2 regions of the Rhodococcus sp. P4_F3_2 genome follow, and region 1 is predicted to be linked to the other one. Evidence: predicted binding sites of a transcription regulator. Region 1 holds the regulator's gene; the other holds the start of a gene.
What was found. Region 1 encodes LexA, which represses DNA repair genes until DNA is damaged. Its sites were predicted from a motif close to CGAACANNTGTTCG; they were not measured.
Positions count from the first base shown of each region.

Region 2: a site for LexA is predicted at 3,896-3,909, ahead of AC1DWA_RS20250 (SAV_6107 family HEPN domain-containing protein). Genes of this name have one in related genera too.

Region 1 covers NZ_JBFUJN010000013.1:58,728-66,681, reverse strand. Annotated here, with positions in the region: gene AC1DWA_RS16075 (MFS transporter) at 1-718, shown strand, start outside; gene AC1DWA_RS16070 (DUF2255 family protein) at 693-1,079, shown strand; gene AC1DWA_RS16065 ((R)-mandelonitrile lyase) at 1,109-1,522, shown strand; gene lexA (transcriptional repressor LexA) at 1,536-2,225, opposite strand; gene AC1DWA_RS16055 (hypothetical protein) at 2,303-2,761, shown strand; gene AC1DWA_RS16050 (aldo/keto reductase) at 2,946-3,815, shown strand; gene AC1DWA_RS16045 (phosphotransferase family protein) at 3,938-4,684, shown strand; gene AC1DWA_RS16040 (flavin-containing monooxygenase) at 5,053-6,552, opposite strand; gene AC1DWA_RS16035 (helix-turn-helix transcriptional regulator) at 7,186-7,731, shown strand; gene AC1DWA_RS16030 (ScbA/BarX family gamma-butyrolactone biosynthesis protein) at 7,899-7,954, shown strand, end outside.
Region 2 covers NZ_JBFUJN010000019.1:70,061-78,014, forward strand. Annotated here, with positions in the region: gene ftsL (cell division protein FtsL) at 1-383, opposite strand, end outside; gene rsmH (16S rRNA (cytosine(1402)-N(4))-methyltransferase RsmH) at 380-1,393, opposite strand; gene mraZ (division/cell wall cluster transcriptional repressor MraZ) at 1,584-2,015, opposite strand; gene AC1DWA_RS20245 (DUF3040 domain-containing protein) at 2,574-3,020, opposite strand; gene AC1DWA_RS20250 (SAV_6107 family HEPN domain-containing protein) at 3,258-3,809, opposite strand; gene AC1DWA_RS20255 (GNAT family N-acetyltransferase) at 3,957-4,562, shown strand; gene AC1DWA_RS20260 (phytoene desaturase family protein) at 4,559-6,157, shown strand; gene AC1DWA_RS20265 (LppM family (lipo)protein) at 6,228-7,022, shown strand; gene AC1DWA_RS20270 (methylenetetrahydrofolate reductase) at 7,070-7,954, opposite strand, start outside.

The sequences.
Region 1 (7,954 bases):
CGAAGCGAGAGCGGAGCAGCCGATCATGCCACTGAGGTTGTTCCGCAGCCGGGAGCGATCCGGCGCGTACGCCGCCCGAATGCTCTATCTGGGTGCCATGATCGGATTTTTCTACTTCACGACTCAGCTACTCCAAGGCGTCATGGGCTTCAGCGCGTTCCAAGCTGGCATCGCCTTCTTCCCGATGACGATCGTCAATTTTGCTGTGGCGATGCTGATTCCGCGACTGACACCACGATTCGGAAATTCCGCAATTCTGTCGGTTGGCATTGCCGTCACCCTCGCCGGGATGGCGTGGCTCAGTCTGGTCCATCCCGGTAGCACGTATCTCACTGCGATAGCACTTCCGACGATATTGATCGGCGCCGGGCAGGGGTTGGCTTTCGCTCCGCTGACTTCTGCCGGTATCTCCGGGGTAGAGGCCGAGGATGCCGGTGCCGCATCAGGATTGGTCAACACTGCACACCAACTGGGCAGTGCTCTCGGACTCGGCATCCTCGTCGCAGTTTCCGCGGGCGCCGGAGCCTCTGCCGACGACGCCACAACGGCACTCACCGATCACGTATCAACGGCTCTCACCGCAGGCACCGCCCTGCTGGCCGCTTGTCTCGTCATCGTCCTCGCACTGATCGTCCCGGCTACGAGAACGCGAAGTACCACAAAGCAATTCGAACAGGAGAAAGGAAGCCGAGATGTCGCACTCGTGGACCGAGGCTGAACTGACCAAGATCGGTGGTGCCGAGGAATTGCAGATCTCCTCGTACCGCCGCGACGGCACCGCAAGGCCGTACGTCACGATTTGGGTCGTCCGTGCCGACAACCAACTGTACGTGCGCTCGGCATACGGAACCGACAACCCGTGGTTCGTCCGAGCAACGGCAAGTGGAAGGGGCCGAATCCGCGCAGGAGGAATTGAGCGGGACGTGGCGTTCGAGTCCGCCGCACCGGATGCGCACTCGGCGATCGACTCCGCCTACCACACCAAGTACGACCGCTACGGCCCGCAGATCGTCGGCTCCGTCACCGGCCGCGCCGCCGCACCCAACACCATTCGACTTGTTCCGCTGACGCAGAACTGAACCGCCCCTTTCGATTCCGAGGAGACCTCATGGAAATCTTGAAGCCCCAGCCCACCAGCAAAGCACCCAGCGACTGGTTCACCGGCGACGTCTGGTGGGACGTCATCTACGCCGGCCAGGAGCCGTCGAGGATGCGCGCCAACATGGTTCGCTTTGCACCTTGTGCGCGAACCGACTGGCATTCCCACGCCCTCGGGCAGACCCTCCACATCGTCTCCGGGACCGCGCTGGTTCAAGCTCGCGGCGGCGAGATCGTCGAAGTTCACCCGGGCGAGACCATCTATACCCCGGCAGGAGAGGAACACTGGCACGGCGCGGCACCCGACCGTTTCATGACCCACCTTGCGCTGTGGGAAGGACCCGGCGAGGGAGGCACCGAAACGACATGGGGCGACAAAGTCACCGATGGGGAATACAACGGTCCCCGCGCCAACCATCGCTGAGACCGGACACCTCTCAGATACGTCGCATCACGGAAACAACCTTGCCCAAGATGGCCGCGCGATCGCCGTCGATGACGCTGTATGCGGGATTACGAGGCTCGAGGTACACGTGACCGTCGCGACGCCGGAGCACCTTCACGGTGGCCTCGCCGTCGATCATCGCGGCGACGATCTCGCCGGAATGGGCCTCGTCCTCGCGCCGCACCACGACGACGTCGCCATCGCAGATTGCTGCGTCGACCATCGACTCACCGCGCACCCGAAGTCCGAACACCGTGCCGGAGCCCACGAGCTCGCGAGGAAGCGCCAGCACCTCGTCGGCGTGCTCCTCCGCGAGGATCGGCGCGCCGGCCGCAATGTCACCGACGACCGGAACCGTCACCGTATTCGACGACGATTGCTCCTTCGCTCCCACGAGGAACGGCCGCACGTCCAACTGCCGAGCCATGGCCGCTCCTCGGCGGAGGAAGCCCTTTTCTTCGAGGCTCTTGAGGTGCTTGGATACCGTCGACGTCGAGCGCAGACCAACCGCGTCTCCGATCTGCCGCGTGCTCGGTGTGCACCCGTTGGCAGCCACGAGATCCCGGATGGTCATCAGAATCTGCTGCTGGCGGAGCGGCAGGGAGGAGGCGTCGAGGCCACCGAACATGTCGAGATCGTCGTAATCGGTCACGACGAGAATCGTAGTGAGGGGTCCCGACATCCAATCCAGGCAGCCGCAGCCTGCCAGAAACGGCACAGGCAGTTTGTTTCCCGAGTGGCGCATGGCACGCTGAGCTCATGGAGCCTCTCGAACCGATGCGCCCGGTCAGTGTTGCAGTCGACACGCGGACCAAGACTCCACTCTGGAAGATGGCGGTTCTCTATCCGGCAGTGACATCGGTGTTCATGTTTGCCGCACTCACCACCCGAACGGGAATTGGTCTTGTCGTCCTGGGACTGGTCATTTTCGCAGTCGGCGCGAGCACTTATGCGATGTCGGAGCGACGGATGCTTCGGGAGAACTCGGGGGTTCGAGTTCCATACTTCGCCGGACCTCCTGTCGCCCCGCGGCACGTCGATCTACTCGCGGCAGCAGGGATGCCCCTGCTTACGAGTGGAGCGGTGTTGACCGTCCGGGCATCCGTTACAGAACGTCCTTGGGTTTTCATATCGGTGTTCGTGATAGCGATGGCCCTGGCAATAACTGTCCCGATGGTTGTGCATAACGTGCGGGCCAAGCGGACAGAATCAGCCTGAGCAAGTCAGGACACTCGGCATTTCGCAGCGTGATATTCAGCTGTTTACGCCCACTTCGGAACAGCGATCGACAGCTGCACCGCGTCAAGCGCTGAACGAGCGATGCAGCGAGATGTCGAAGTCGCCGGAATCGGCCTCTTTGGCGACCTGGTTCTGATCAGCGACCCCGATAATGTACTCGTTCATGACTGTCGCGCCGAAAACATTCGATGATGTGCCCATCCAGGGCCTGGGCCTGATGCGATTGACCGACAACGGGTGGGGTGATGCTGACCGCGACCCCGCCGCACTGGTTCGCGCCGCGATCGACTCCGGGGTGCCCATGCTCGACACAGCCGAGATGTATGGAAACGAAGAGCTGGTTGGTCGGGCAATTGGCGCCAACCGTGAACACATCACGTTGTGCAGCAAATTCGGTGTCTACCGCGGGCCGTCGGGTCATCCTGATGACTGGAATGTTCGGGCGGACTCTGCAACGGTGCGCGCGGCCATCGAGGGCTCACTCAGGCGCCTCGACGTCGATCACCTCGATCTTTACTACCTGCATCACCGCAGCGAGGACACACCAATCGAGGAGACCGTCAACGCTATGGCCGAGCTCCGCCAGGCAGGGAAGATCCGGGCTCTGGGGCTGTCCAATGTCACGCTCGATGACATCCGACGAGCTCATGCCGTACACCCCATCACTGCCGTGCAAGAGCAATGGTCCCTTATACGGCGAGATGTTGAACTGTTTCTCCCAACGCTCGCCGACCTCGGGATCACACTGGTCGCACATTCGCCGATGGGGCACGGCAACCTCAACCACTCCACCGGCAATCTTGTCGCTCGGTCCCTCGCCAGCATCGCTTCTCGTGTCGGAGCGACGGCTGGCCAGGTCGCTCTTGCGTGGGTCCATCAGCGCGGGCGCGGGGTCGCGGCCACCGTCATTCCCCTGCCCGGCACCACGAGCATCGCTCATCTACAAGCCAACATTGCTGCTTCGCGAATTGATCTCAGTGAGACTGACTTGGCGGACCTTGATGATGTCACGCAGCAAACAAGGGAGCAGTAAGGCAGTTTGTTGAGAAAGTTTGAGGTGCGGGAGGTCAGCGGAACATACCGCGCTCCGATCGCGAATGACCGCACGCGAGAAACCCGGCGACGCCAAGGCGCATCCCAGCCATACTGACCGACGTGACAGAAGTCGAGGTTGTCGTCGCCCATAGCGAGCGCGCGACTCTGCGCGTCGGCGAGGTGTTCCTCAAGATCGACGCCGATCAGTCGAATACCGACGTCGAGGTCGAAGCAATGCTCCGAGCCCCAATCCCGACAGCGCAGATTCTGTGGCGCAAGCCGCCCGTGCTCGCGCTCGCCGCTCTGCCGGGAAACGCGCTCGGTCGCCTAGGCAGACCGTCGACCACGCCTTCAGCGGCGTGGGCCGCAGCGGGTGCCGCCGTTCGAATGCTGCACGACGCACCGTTGCCGCCCTGGCCCGGCCGTAGTCTCGACGACATCGCCTCAGAACTGGACCGCGAATGTGCATGGCTGACCAGGAGCGGGGTGGTTGCCACCGGAGTGATTACATCCAACCGTCGGATTGCCGAGATTGCGCTCAGGTCGTGGACACCGGTATTCACACACGGTGATCTCCAAGCCTGCCATGTGTTCGTAACCGATGACGAAGTTGCCGGCGTCATCGACTGGTCCGAAGCCGCGCAGGGCGATCCCTTGTACGACCTCGCAACACTGACCCTCGGCCACCCGGAACATCTCGATGACGTGGTTGAGGGCTACGGCGCTGACGTCGACCTCGAGGTCATCCAGGCGTGGTGGTCGTTGCGCAGCTTGAGAGGCGTGCGCTGGCTGGTCGAGCATGGTTTCGATCCAGCCGCGCCGGGCTGCGAAGTAGACGTGCTGAATCGACAGGCGATGCGCGACTGACAATAACCGAACCATCAGGACGTCCTCCCCCAATCTGCCAAACCTCCGACTCGCGCCAAAATTGCTGCGGCCAAAAGTATTTCGTGTCGATGACGGCACGGTTAGGCAGGTCGCGACGCGTTCGCGCCGCCGTCGATTGCCGTCAGCCGGCAAACGCCTGGATATTGTCAGCGAGCGGTGGTCGTCTCAATCGAGTTTCGGACCGCGGCAAGCACGTCCAGCCGCCCACATGGCAGACCGAAGTCTGGACTCGCTCTTCCTGCAGCAACTTTCGGAACGCCGGTGAGCGCGAACCGTGACCCTCCAACGAAAACGACAAGATCACGGATACATGCGAGGTACAGCCCGTTGATTCGAGTGGAGCCGGCTCAGGCGCTGGCGGCCTTGTCTGCAGTTTCGACAAGGGTCTCGACCTTGCTGAACTGCAGCACACCGTCTTCGATCTCGGCGTCGTGCATCAGCTTGCGGTCGCGGTAGTAATTGTTGACCACTTTCCACGCGCCGCGGGCACCCTGACGCGGCATTTCTCCGTCGCCGCGCTGGATGTAGCCCGAGGTCAGGGCTCCGCCCATGAGAGATTCTTCGGCGAAGTCCTCGGGTTCGGCGTGAACCTCGAAAGTCGTGTAGCTGCGATCGCGCATGATCTTGAGCACGCGACACAGATAGGACGCGGCCAGGTCAGCCTTGAGCGTCCACGACGCGTTGGTGTAGCCGAGAATCATCAGAAAGTTGGGAATGTCGGAGTAGAGCACGCTCTTGTAGGCCACAGTCTCGTTGAGCTTGACCGGCTCGCCGTCGATGCTCATGGTCGCCCCGCCCAGAATCTGTACGTTCAAGCCGGTCGCCGTGACGATGACGTCGGCCTCGATTTCGCGGCCCGACTCGGTCACGATGCCCTTCTCGGTGAACGTGGCGATACGGTCGGTGACGATGTCGGCCTTGCCGCTCTTGAGCACCTTGAACAGGTCCCCGTTGGGAACCACGCACAGGCGCTGATCCCACGGGTTGTAACTGGGAGTGAAGTGACGCAGGTCCACGTTCTTGCCGAGCTGCAGGCGGATCTGGGCGAGGAACAGCTTCTTGGCCAGCTTCGGGTTGGTGCGAGAAAGCTGAAAGCTGGCGCGTTGCAGTGCGATATTGCGGGCTCGACCAATCTTGTAAGCAATCTGGTCGGGAACGCGTGCGAGCTTGAGACCCTTGGCAACAGGGTCCTCGGACGGAAGCGCCTGGATCCACGTGGGCGAGCGCTGCAGCATGGTGACGTGACCGGCGGTGGGGGCCATCGACGGGATCAGCGTGATCGCGGTGGCGCCGGAACCGATGACCACTACCTTCTTTCCGGTGTAATCGAGATCCTCCGGCCAGTGCTGCGGGTGCACGATCTGACCGCGGAAGTCGTCCTCACCGGGGAAGGCGGGGCGGTAGCCCTTGTCGTAGTTGTAGTAACCACAGGCGCCGACGAGGACGTTCGCGGTCCACGTCTCGGTCTCCCCCGTCGACTCGACCAGGACGGTCACGGACCACTGCGCGGCGGTACGGCCGAAGTCCATAGACACGACCTTGCGGCCGAAGTTGATGTGGTCGGTGACGCCGTATTCCTTGGCGGTTTCCTCGACGTAGTCACGGATACTGGCGCCGTCTGCGAGCACTTTGGTGCCGATCCAAGGACGGAAACCGAATCCGAAGGTGAGCATGTCGGAGTCCGAACGGATGCCCGGGTACTTGAACAGGTCCCAGGTGCCACCGATGTTCTCGCGGCGCTCGAGGATCGCGTAAGTGCTTCCGGTCTTCTCACGAATGAGGTGGCAAGCCGCGCCGATTCCGGACAAGCCAGCGCCGATGATCAGTACGTCGACATGCTTTGTCATGGAGGAAACTCGTTTCGTAGGTCGTCGCGAAGCTACATCTGGCGTCGGCAGTGGCCGAGAACGATCGGCCGGTTCAGGCCGGGTTCCCTAAGGTCAGCGCCAATGTACAGGGTATGTGCAACTGACGGTAACAGTCAATATCTCGACCCGACTGGGTACAGAACATTGAGAGTGCGACGCACCGGCTCGCGGAAACTCGATCGAGACGACTGAATGCCGCCAGCCACTGGAGAGTCGTTCACGTCGTCGACGGAACGTCCAATGGCTCGTCTACGCGGGATACTCATCGCCCAAATATTCAGCGCCCTAGCATAATTCGAAGGTCCACGATCAGGTGTCGGACGCGCGAGTCTCCATGGGCGGACGGACAACTGCGCTATCGCTGTCACCCTTCGTGCGCATCAGTGAAGAGGTCACTCCGATAACGAGCCCGCTGACGAAACCACGCTGAAACCAACGGTTTTGGATTTGCAACGAGGAAAACGGGCGGACTGGACCTCCGCCGGTGATGTAGTCGCTATGACACACTCCAGCACAGTCACGGTGTACACCACTCATAGCGATCGAGGGTTCGCCAATGCAATCGCTGCCGGAATAAGCGCCGGGGCTTATTCCGCGCCACAAACCGCAGACATGAGCCTGTTAAGGCACCACACCAGCGATCACGGTAGAGCGCTTGTTCTCCTACCACTCGGGGGCGTCGATTGGCAGGTGAAGGAGCTTTCCGCACTCGAGGGATCGGTCCTGGTCGGCGATCTCAGTAGCGGCCGCTCCATGATTCGGGGGCTTGCTGCGGGCGCCCACTCCGCGCTCAACTCTCAACTCCCGTTCGCATCGCTGCTCGATGAGCTGCAGGCCGCACTCAACCCCAATTCCACTCAACTTGCACACGAGAAGTCCTCGCTCGTACAACGCATCCGGTTGCGCACCGAAGAATCCGCACGAATCGGCAGTCTCACCGATCGCGAGTTCGAGATCGTGGGTCTTCTCTACGGCGGTTCGAATGTCGACTCGATTGCTCGAACCGCCCACATCGCACCGACCACGGTTCGCGCCCACGTCCGAAGCATCCTGCAGAAACTGGGGGTGCACTCCCAACTGGAGGCATGCGCGATGCTCCGCCGCTCTGGTCACGACGCACGTAGACACCCACTGGAACTTCGGATCGGACGCTTCTAGCAGGAAGTGCCCCAGACACACTCGTTGAGATGGGTGCTACCCCTGATCGAACTCGACCTTCGCAAAGATCGTCAATTTTGACGATTCGACGACGTGTCCGGACGTCGAAAATTGGTTCCTACACGACACCGAAGACACGAGCGAACATCGAAAGGTGCATTCAATCAATGGAATACACACGCACAGTGCCGCGGCATCTCGTCCACAGACATGCTGTTGCCGA
Region 2 (7,954 bases), on a different contig from region 1:
GGATGAACTACCAGACGTGCAGGGTCCTTGGCGGGGACCATGCCGAGAGCGCTTGCCTGATTTGCCAACTCCGGAGCCGAGTTACGCGACTGGAAGTCACGTTCGAGCGCTGCTTTCTGCTCGACCAAAGACTGGTTGTATGCACGTGCATCACTGAGTTGGTACGAATCCTCGGCAGCGCGAGTGGTCAGCAGCAGAGTCACCGCGAGACCGATGGACAGAAGTCCGATAACGGAGGCCACGAACGGTACCCGCCCCTTGAGCATCGCCCGAGGAGAGATCGACGGGCCGGCAGCAGCGGCAGTTCCGGTCCGGCCTGCCGCCCGTGCGGTGCGCTTGTCGTATGCGCGTTGCGCTGCACCGGATTTGCCCTGACGACTCATGCCCGCCTCCTGGAAATGCGTTCTGCGGCACGCAAACGCACCGGAGCTGATCGTGGGTTCTCTTCGATTTCCTGCTCAGACGCACGTTCTGCGCCACGGGTGAGAATGCGGAACTCCGGCCCCATACCCGGCAACTCGACCGGTAGACCTTCGGGACTGGAGGACTTCGAGCGGGGAACCAACTCCGCCTTCACAACTCGATCCTCGAGCGACTGGTAGGACATGAACACCACTCGCCCACCGACTGCCAGTGCATCGAGCCCGGCAGGAACGGCCGCGCGAAGCGAATCCAACTCGGCATTGACTTCGATCCGCAGCGCTTGGAAGGTGCGCTTGGCCGGGTGTCCACCCGTACGCCGCGTGGCCGCCGGGATTGTTCGGTACAGCAACTCGACCAGAGCTGCACTGGTGGTGAATGGTTCACGCTCACGCTGCCGAAGGATCTCGGACGCAATCTTTCCGGCGAACCGCTCTTCGCCGTACGTGCTCAGAATGCGAGCAAGGTCGCCGTGACTGTAGGTGTTCAGGACCTCTGCCGCGGTCAGCCCGACCGTCTGATCCATCCGCATGTCGAGAGGGGCGTCGATCGAGTACGCAAAACCTCGGTCGGCTTCGTCCAACTGCATCGACGACACACCCAGATCGAAGAGGATCGCGTGAACCGACTCCGTCGACGACAGACCTGCCTGTTCGAGCGCGTCTTCGATCCCGTCATACGTGGTGTGCACGAACGTGGTTCGGTCCGCGAATGGCGCCAGACGCTCGGAAGCGATGCGGAGTGCGTTGGTGTCGCGATCGAGACCGATGAGGTGAAGGCCCGGGTACTTGCCGAGGAAGAATTCGGAGTGGCCTCCGAGCCCCAACGTCGCATCGATCATGTATGCGCCTTCGCCACCGTCACCGACGGCGGTGATGGCAGGGCCGAGAAGATCGTCGGCACGATGCAGAAGTACGGGGACGTGCGCGAAGCCATCGGCATCCGAGGGTTCGTTCACCTCGTGATCCACCATGATTGCTCCGGCTCCTACTTTCATGATTTCCGATGACTTTTCGAAAAGGTGCTGACTTTCCGAGAAGGCGATGACTGTTCGAGAAGGCGAATGCTTCGAGGTCCCTGCCCGAAGGAGAACCTGGCGCTGGGGAAGTGCGTCAGGGTCTTTCCGGGCAGAGGCCTCGCGGCATTCGCCGGGGGCTCTTCGCCTAGACGATCTCGCTGAGAGATTCGCCTGTTGCCTGCGAATAGTCCTCTTCGTTGTCTCCGAGATACCTCTCCCAGGCTGCTAGATCCCAGATCTCGAGGTAATCGACGGAGCCGGTCACTACGCATTCCTTGGACAGGTTTGCGTAACGCCGATGATCAGCCGAGAGGGTGATTCGCCCCTGGGCATCGGCGTGCTGTTCATCTGTACCGGCGGCCAGGGCACGTACATACGCCCGAGCTGCCGGATCATTGCGTGGAGCTGCCGCTGCCTTTCGAGCAAGCTTGACGAACTCGTCCCGGGGGTAGATGGCGAGGCTGTGATCTTGACTCTTGGTGATCATCAATCCTCCTGCCAGTTCGTCTCGGAACTTTGCCGGCAACGTGAGCCGACCTTTGTCGTCGAGCTTCGGCGTGAAGGTACCGAGGAACACTCGACACCTCCTGCGAGCTTGCGCTGAAACCCTCCCTATCGAGCGGATCGTGCTTCAGCTCTCCGCCCGAACCCACAGTACCCCACTTTCCCCCACAAACAAGGAGCACATGGTCCCTATTCAGCATCATTTGCTGACAAATAGCAGGTCAGCGCAGGTGGGGATACGTGGGGGAAATTTGCAACCGTGTCCCGGCCCACACCGCCGTCATATCGACCCTTCACGCCACGATTTGTCGCTCCCCCAAGCAAAATCGCAGTACAAGCGCGGTTTTCGAATAGACGTGAGCGGGACGAGGTCTGGTCGTGCGTTGCAGTTCGACCAGGGTGGAGGAAAGTGGAGGGGCGAGTGGAGCGAAGTGGAGGAAGCCCGCGGGCTTGCCTAGGGGCGACCGTGGGTGGCGAGTGATTCGCTCGCGCGTCACTGATTCACTTCGATGGATTGCCGGCACACATGTACAACACCCACACCAACGACGTGTGGTCGTCCGTGCCCTACAGAGGGCGTCATGTCCGAACTGCACCACTCTCGAAGTACGCCCGAAGAAGGGCGGGAGAGCTAGTCCTGCTCGAACCTGCGTTTGAATCGATCTTCCATCCGCGACGAGAATCCGCCGCCGGACTTGCGGCCGCGTCCCCGCCCGGATCCACCGGCACTACCCCTACCCGGCGGACCGGAGGGATGATTGCCACCTTCGGAAGCGGGTTCGGCTGCTGCTGCGGACTTGCGTCCACCACCCCAGAGGAACAAGACCCCTGCGCCGAACATGAACAAGAAACCGAACAGGCTGATGATCGGAAAACCGCCCGGCTTGAGCGGGAGGGCAACCCCCGCGATCAGCAGGACCAGACCCAGCACGAATAGAGCCGCTGCTTGGAACCGCCGTCTACTCGACGGCGCCCGCATACGGCCGCCCCTCACATTGGAGGCGAACTTGGGGTCTTCGGCATAGAGAGCGCTCTCGATCTGATCGAGCATGCGCTGCTCGTGCTCGGAGAGTGGCACGGTACCTCCCCCGGCACTGGAAGTTTGGCAACCACCCCACGGTGTGGGGCGGCGGGTAATCAAGTTGGACGATTACCTGTTTTCATAATACGAGCAGTTTAGGTCTCGGACCACCAACTCCGGGTACGAGTTCCGCCACAAGCGTACGTATTCGTGCCGAAGGGCCCCGATTCGGCTCCATTTGCCTGTGCGGACCAGGAAATTCCCCGGAAACAACTGCCAACACGGACCATTTGTTCACGACGCTCGCAAATGCTCGGACGCGTCCTGACCGATGAAATCTTCGACCGCCGTGAGAAAACGACCGACCTCGGCGAAGAATGCATCGGAATCGGAGTCCGTGATCACGATCGACACACCGGTTTCCACGGCCGCACGCGCAGCGGACCACCCCGCGAAGAACTTCGACCACGCTCCGAACGCGGGCGCTGCGGCGTCCATCAGAACCCACGCGTTTCCACTTCGCTTGCGCTTCGATCCGGTACCGGCAGGAGCTGCGGCCAACACTGCCCCGGCACCACGTAGTGCTGCCAGATAGGCACACCGGAACCGGTCGGCAGGATCGCCCGCCCCAATCGCTTCCTCGAGAAGCGCATCCGCCTTCCTGAGGAGCCCCCACGCCACACCGGACTTTCCCACTTGCGCAGTGCGGTGGCTGGCGTCCGTCGCACCGAAGGACCGTCTCGCCGATATCGGCAATCGCGAGATTGCGGCATCCGACGGGCTCGACAACTCGGCCGGAAGAGTTCGTTGGCACTTCACACGATCAGGCTTTACATGCTCGGACATCGGGGCACCTCCTGCACCGTAAGGATCCAAGGCCAGGTGGGCCGGAGATGCCCGCTTCCCTTCGGGCATCTCCGGATCACCCACATCGAACATCTGTTCGACCTATTCAATATAACTGCACCCACCGACACGCCGTCAAGAGAAGAGGTGAGACCGGTCGACCCGCAGATCGCCTGGACACCACATACGGTCGACCTCGATCGTGAAGAATTCGCGAGTCGACTCCACGAGGCACTGGCCGTGTACGTCACTGCGATGGACTATCCGCGAGGAACCGAGTTCCATCGCGCACCGATGTGGCAGGAGCACGCGAACCGGCCTGGCTGGAAAGCCGTCGGCGCATTGGCGGTTCCCCAGCAACCGTCACACGAAAATCTGCCGCTGGTGGGGATCGCTTACGGGTATCGCGGGAGCCCGGACCAGTGGTGGCATCAACAGGTACTGCACGGGCTTCGGCGCTCGGGTCGCCCTCAGAGCGAGATCGACGCGATTCTGAGCGACTACTTCGAACTCACCGAACTCCACGTGCATCCGAACGGTCAAGGTCACCGATTGGGCGAATCGCTCTTGCGCCACCTCCTCCTCGATCGAACCGAACGCAGCGTTCTGTTGTCGACACCTGAGGTGTTCGACGAGGACAACCGAGCCTGGCGGCTGTACCGCCGTCTCGGATTTCGCGACGTACTCCGCAGATTTCGTTTTGCCGGCGACAACCGACCGTTCGCAGTCCTCGGCCGTGGACTGCCGCTGTGAGCGCATTTCTCGACGCCGTCGTCGTCGGTTCCGGACACAACGCGCTCGTTTCGGCCGCGTATCTCGCACGTGATGGTTGGTCGGTCGAGGTTCTCGAGAAGGACACGGTTCTCGGCGGTGCCGTCTCGACCGTCGAGCGATTTCCCGGATACAAGGTGGACCGGGGGTCGTCTGCGCACCTCATGATCCGACACAGCGGCATCATCGAGGAACTCGGACTCGGCGCGCACGGCCTTCGCTACATCGACTGTGACCCGTGGGCGTTCGCTCCGCCCGCCCCTGGCACCGACGGGCCGGGCATCGTGTTTCATCGCGACCTCGATGCAACCTGCCGGTCCATCGAACGAGCTTGCGGGACAAAGGACGCCGACGCGTACCGGCGGTTCGTCGCGGTGTGGTCGGAGCGCAGCCGACACGTGATGAGGGCATTTTCCACACCGCCCACCGGATCGAACCTGATCGGTGCGTTCGGAGGACTGGCCACAGCGCGCGGCAACAGCGAACTGTCGCGGCAGTTCCTCGCGCCTGGCGACGCACTACTGGACGAGTATTTCGACAGTGAGGCGCTCAAGGCAGCGTTGGCGTGGTTCGGCGCCCAGTCCGGGCCTCCGATGTCGGAACCGGGAACCGCTCCGATGGTCGGCTTCGCGGCCCTCATGCACGTCCTGCCGCCCGGGCGAGCAGTCGGAGGGAGCGGCGCACTGAGTGCTGCGTTGGCCTCCCGGATGGCTGTCGACGGCGCCACCGTCGCGCTCGGTGACGGCGTGACGTCGATCCGCCGGAACTCGAATCACTGGACCGTCACAACCGAGAGCGGTCGAGAAGTTCACGCTCGCAAGGTAATCGCGGGTTGCCACATCCTCACGACACTCGATCTCCTGGGCAACGGAGGCTTCGACCGAACCACGCTCGATCACTGGAGGCGGAAGATCAGGGTCGGCCCCGGCATCGGCGCTGTATTGCGACTGGCGACATCTGCGCTCCCTTCCTACCGCGGCGACGCCACGACACGGGAAAGTACCTCGGGATTGCAATTACTCGTTTCCGATCGCGCCCACTTGCGCACTGCACACGGCGCAGCACTGGCAGGGGAACTGCCTCCTCGCCCTGCGGTTCTCGGAATGAGTTTCAGCGGAATCGATCCCACGATCGCCCCGGCCGGGCGGCATCAGGTGACACTGTGGTCGCAGTGGCAGCCGTATCGTCTCAGCGGACATCGCGATTGGGCGTCGGTCGCCGAGGCCGAGGCCGACCGGATCGTCGGCGAGATGGAGGCTTTTGCACCCGGATTCGCCGATTCCGTCCTCGACCGCTTCATTCAGACTCCCCGCGACATCGAGTCGGAATTGGGGATGATCGGCGGAAATGTCATGCACGTCGAGATGTCACTCGATCAGATGATGTTGTGGCGACCGCTTCCCGAACTGTCCGGCCATCGCGTTCCGGGAGCAGACGGGTTGTATCTGACCGGAGCCTCGACGCATCCCGGTGGTGGTGTGTCCGGAGCCAGTGGTCGCAGTGCCGCTCGAATCGCACTGTCCGACAGCCGCCGGGGTAAAGCGAGTCAGTGGCTGCGTCGTTCGAGCAGGTCGTGAAGGTCACCCGCCGAACTTCACCCGCCGACACGCCCCCGCCTCGATGACTGGCTACGCCACGGCTGGCACGATGACCACTGTGCAACAGTCCACCGATCCCGCCGCCAAGCCGACCAGTCGGAAACGTTTCCTGACGGTTGCCGCGCTCGCCCTCATGCTTGTTCCCTTGCTTGCCGGGTGCATCCGCGTGCAGGTGTCGATGGGAGTGTCCGCGAACGATCGTGTGACCGGACAGGTGGTAGCTGCCGCTATTCCGGCGAACGAGGCGGACAAGGGTCCGCAGCTGACCCCGCCTTCCTCGCTGGAGGACAAGATACGGGTTCAGGAATACAAGAAGGACGGATACGTCGGCAGCCAGGCGTTCTTCAGCGACTTGTCCTTCGGTGACGTCGCCCAACTGGGCTCGATGTATGCCGAGGGATCCGGGTCGTTCCAGATCACCCTCAAGCGATCCGGGGACACCGTCACGCTCGACGGCAAGGCAGACCTGAAGACGGTTCCAACTCAGGGCGCCGACGTCCAGGTCAGCATCGCCTTCCCGGCACGGGTCGGCACGACCAACGGAACACGAGACGGCGATTCCCGGGTGTCGTGGACTTTGCCCGCCGGCGAGGTGTCGACAATGCGCGCCGAGGTCAACTACGCGGACCCCAGCACCCGAAGCTTCGCCGGGTGGGCAGGAATCATGGCCGGACTGGCGCTCGGTGTCGCGATTATCGTCGGTGCAATGGCCTGGATGGCGCGCAATCGAGCACCGATCAAGCGCGCGCCCGCCGCGAAAGCACCGGCCATGAAGACGCCTGTCACGAAATCACCTGTCAGCAAGCAAGCTGACAACAGGAATCCGAAAAACACCACGAAGTAGCGCCTGGCGGTTGCCCCCTCGATTGGTGTCGAGCGGGGCAACCGGGATCAGACGGCTTGTGCTGTCCCGACAGAGGTGTCGGGGGTGAGACCGAGTCGCTCGAGGACCTCACTGGTGGCGCGCGCGAAGTTCAACGTGATGAAGTGCAGGCACGGAGCGCCTTCGGCGATCAACCGCTCTCCCATCTCGGTGGCCAGATCGATGCCGAGTTCGCGGACCGCTGCACGGTTCTCTTCCGGACCGCTTCCGGCCGCGGCGTCGAATCGGCGTTCGAGAGCAGGGGGCAATGAGGAGCCCGAGAGCTCGAGCATGCGCCGCACCGAGCGCAGCGACGTCACCGGCATGATCTCCGGGATGATCGGCTTGGCGCCCTGTTCTGCGTCGTATGCACTCACCCGGTCACGGAGACGCAGGTAGTCCTCCACGTCGAAAAACATCTGCGTGATCGAGTACTCGGCGCCGGCACGCAACTTCGACACCAGGTACTTCGTGTCGTACGCCAAGTCCGGAGCGCGGTAGTGCCCCTCGGGGAACGACGCGACACCGACGTGGAAGTCGCCCAGGTCACGGACCATCCGCACGAGTTCCTCGGCGTACTCGACGCCTTCGGGATGCTTCTTCCACTCGCCGAGCGGATCGCCGGGCGGATCGCCGCGCAACACGAGGATGTTGCTGATGCCACGGTCGGCGTAGGCACCGACCATGGCGCGAAGTTCTTCGGTGCTGTGCGAAACAGCAGTCAGGTGAGCAACCGGCAGCAGGGTCGTCTCCTCGGCCAATTCGCCGGTGACGCGCACCGTACGATCGCGCGTCGAGCCACCTGCGCCGTAAGTCATCGAGACGAACGCCGGTCCGAGCCGCTCGAAGGTACGCACCGCACGCCACAGGCGCGCTTCGGCGTCAGCGTCGCGCGGCGGCGAAAACTCGACCGA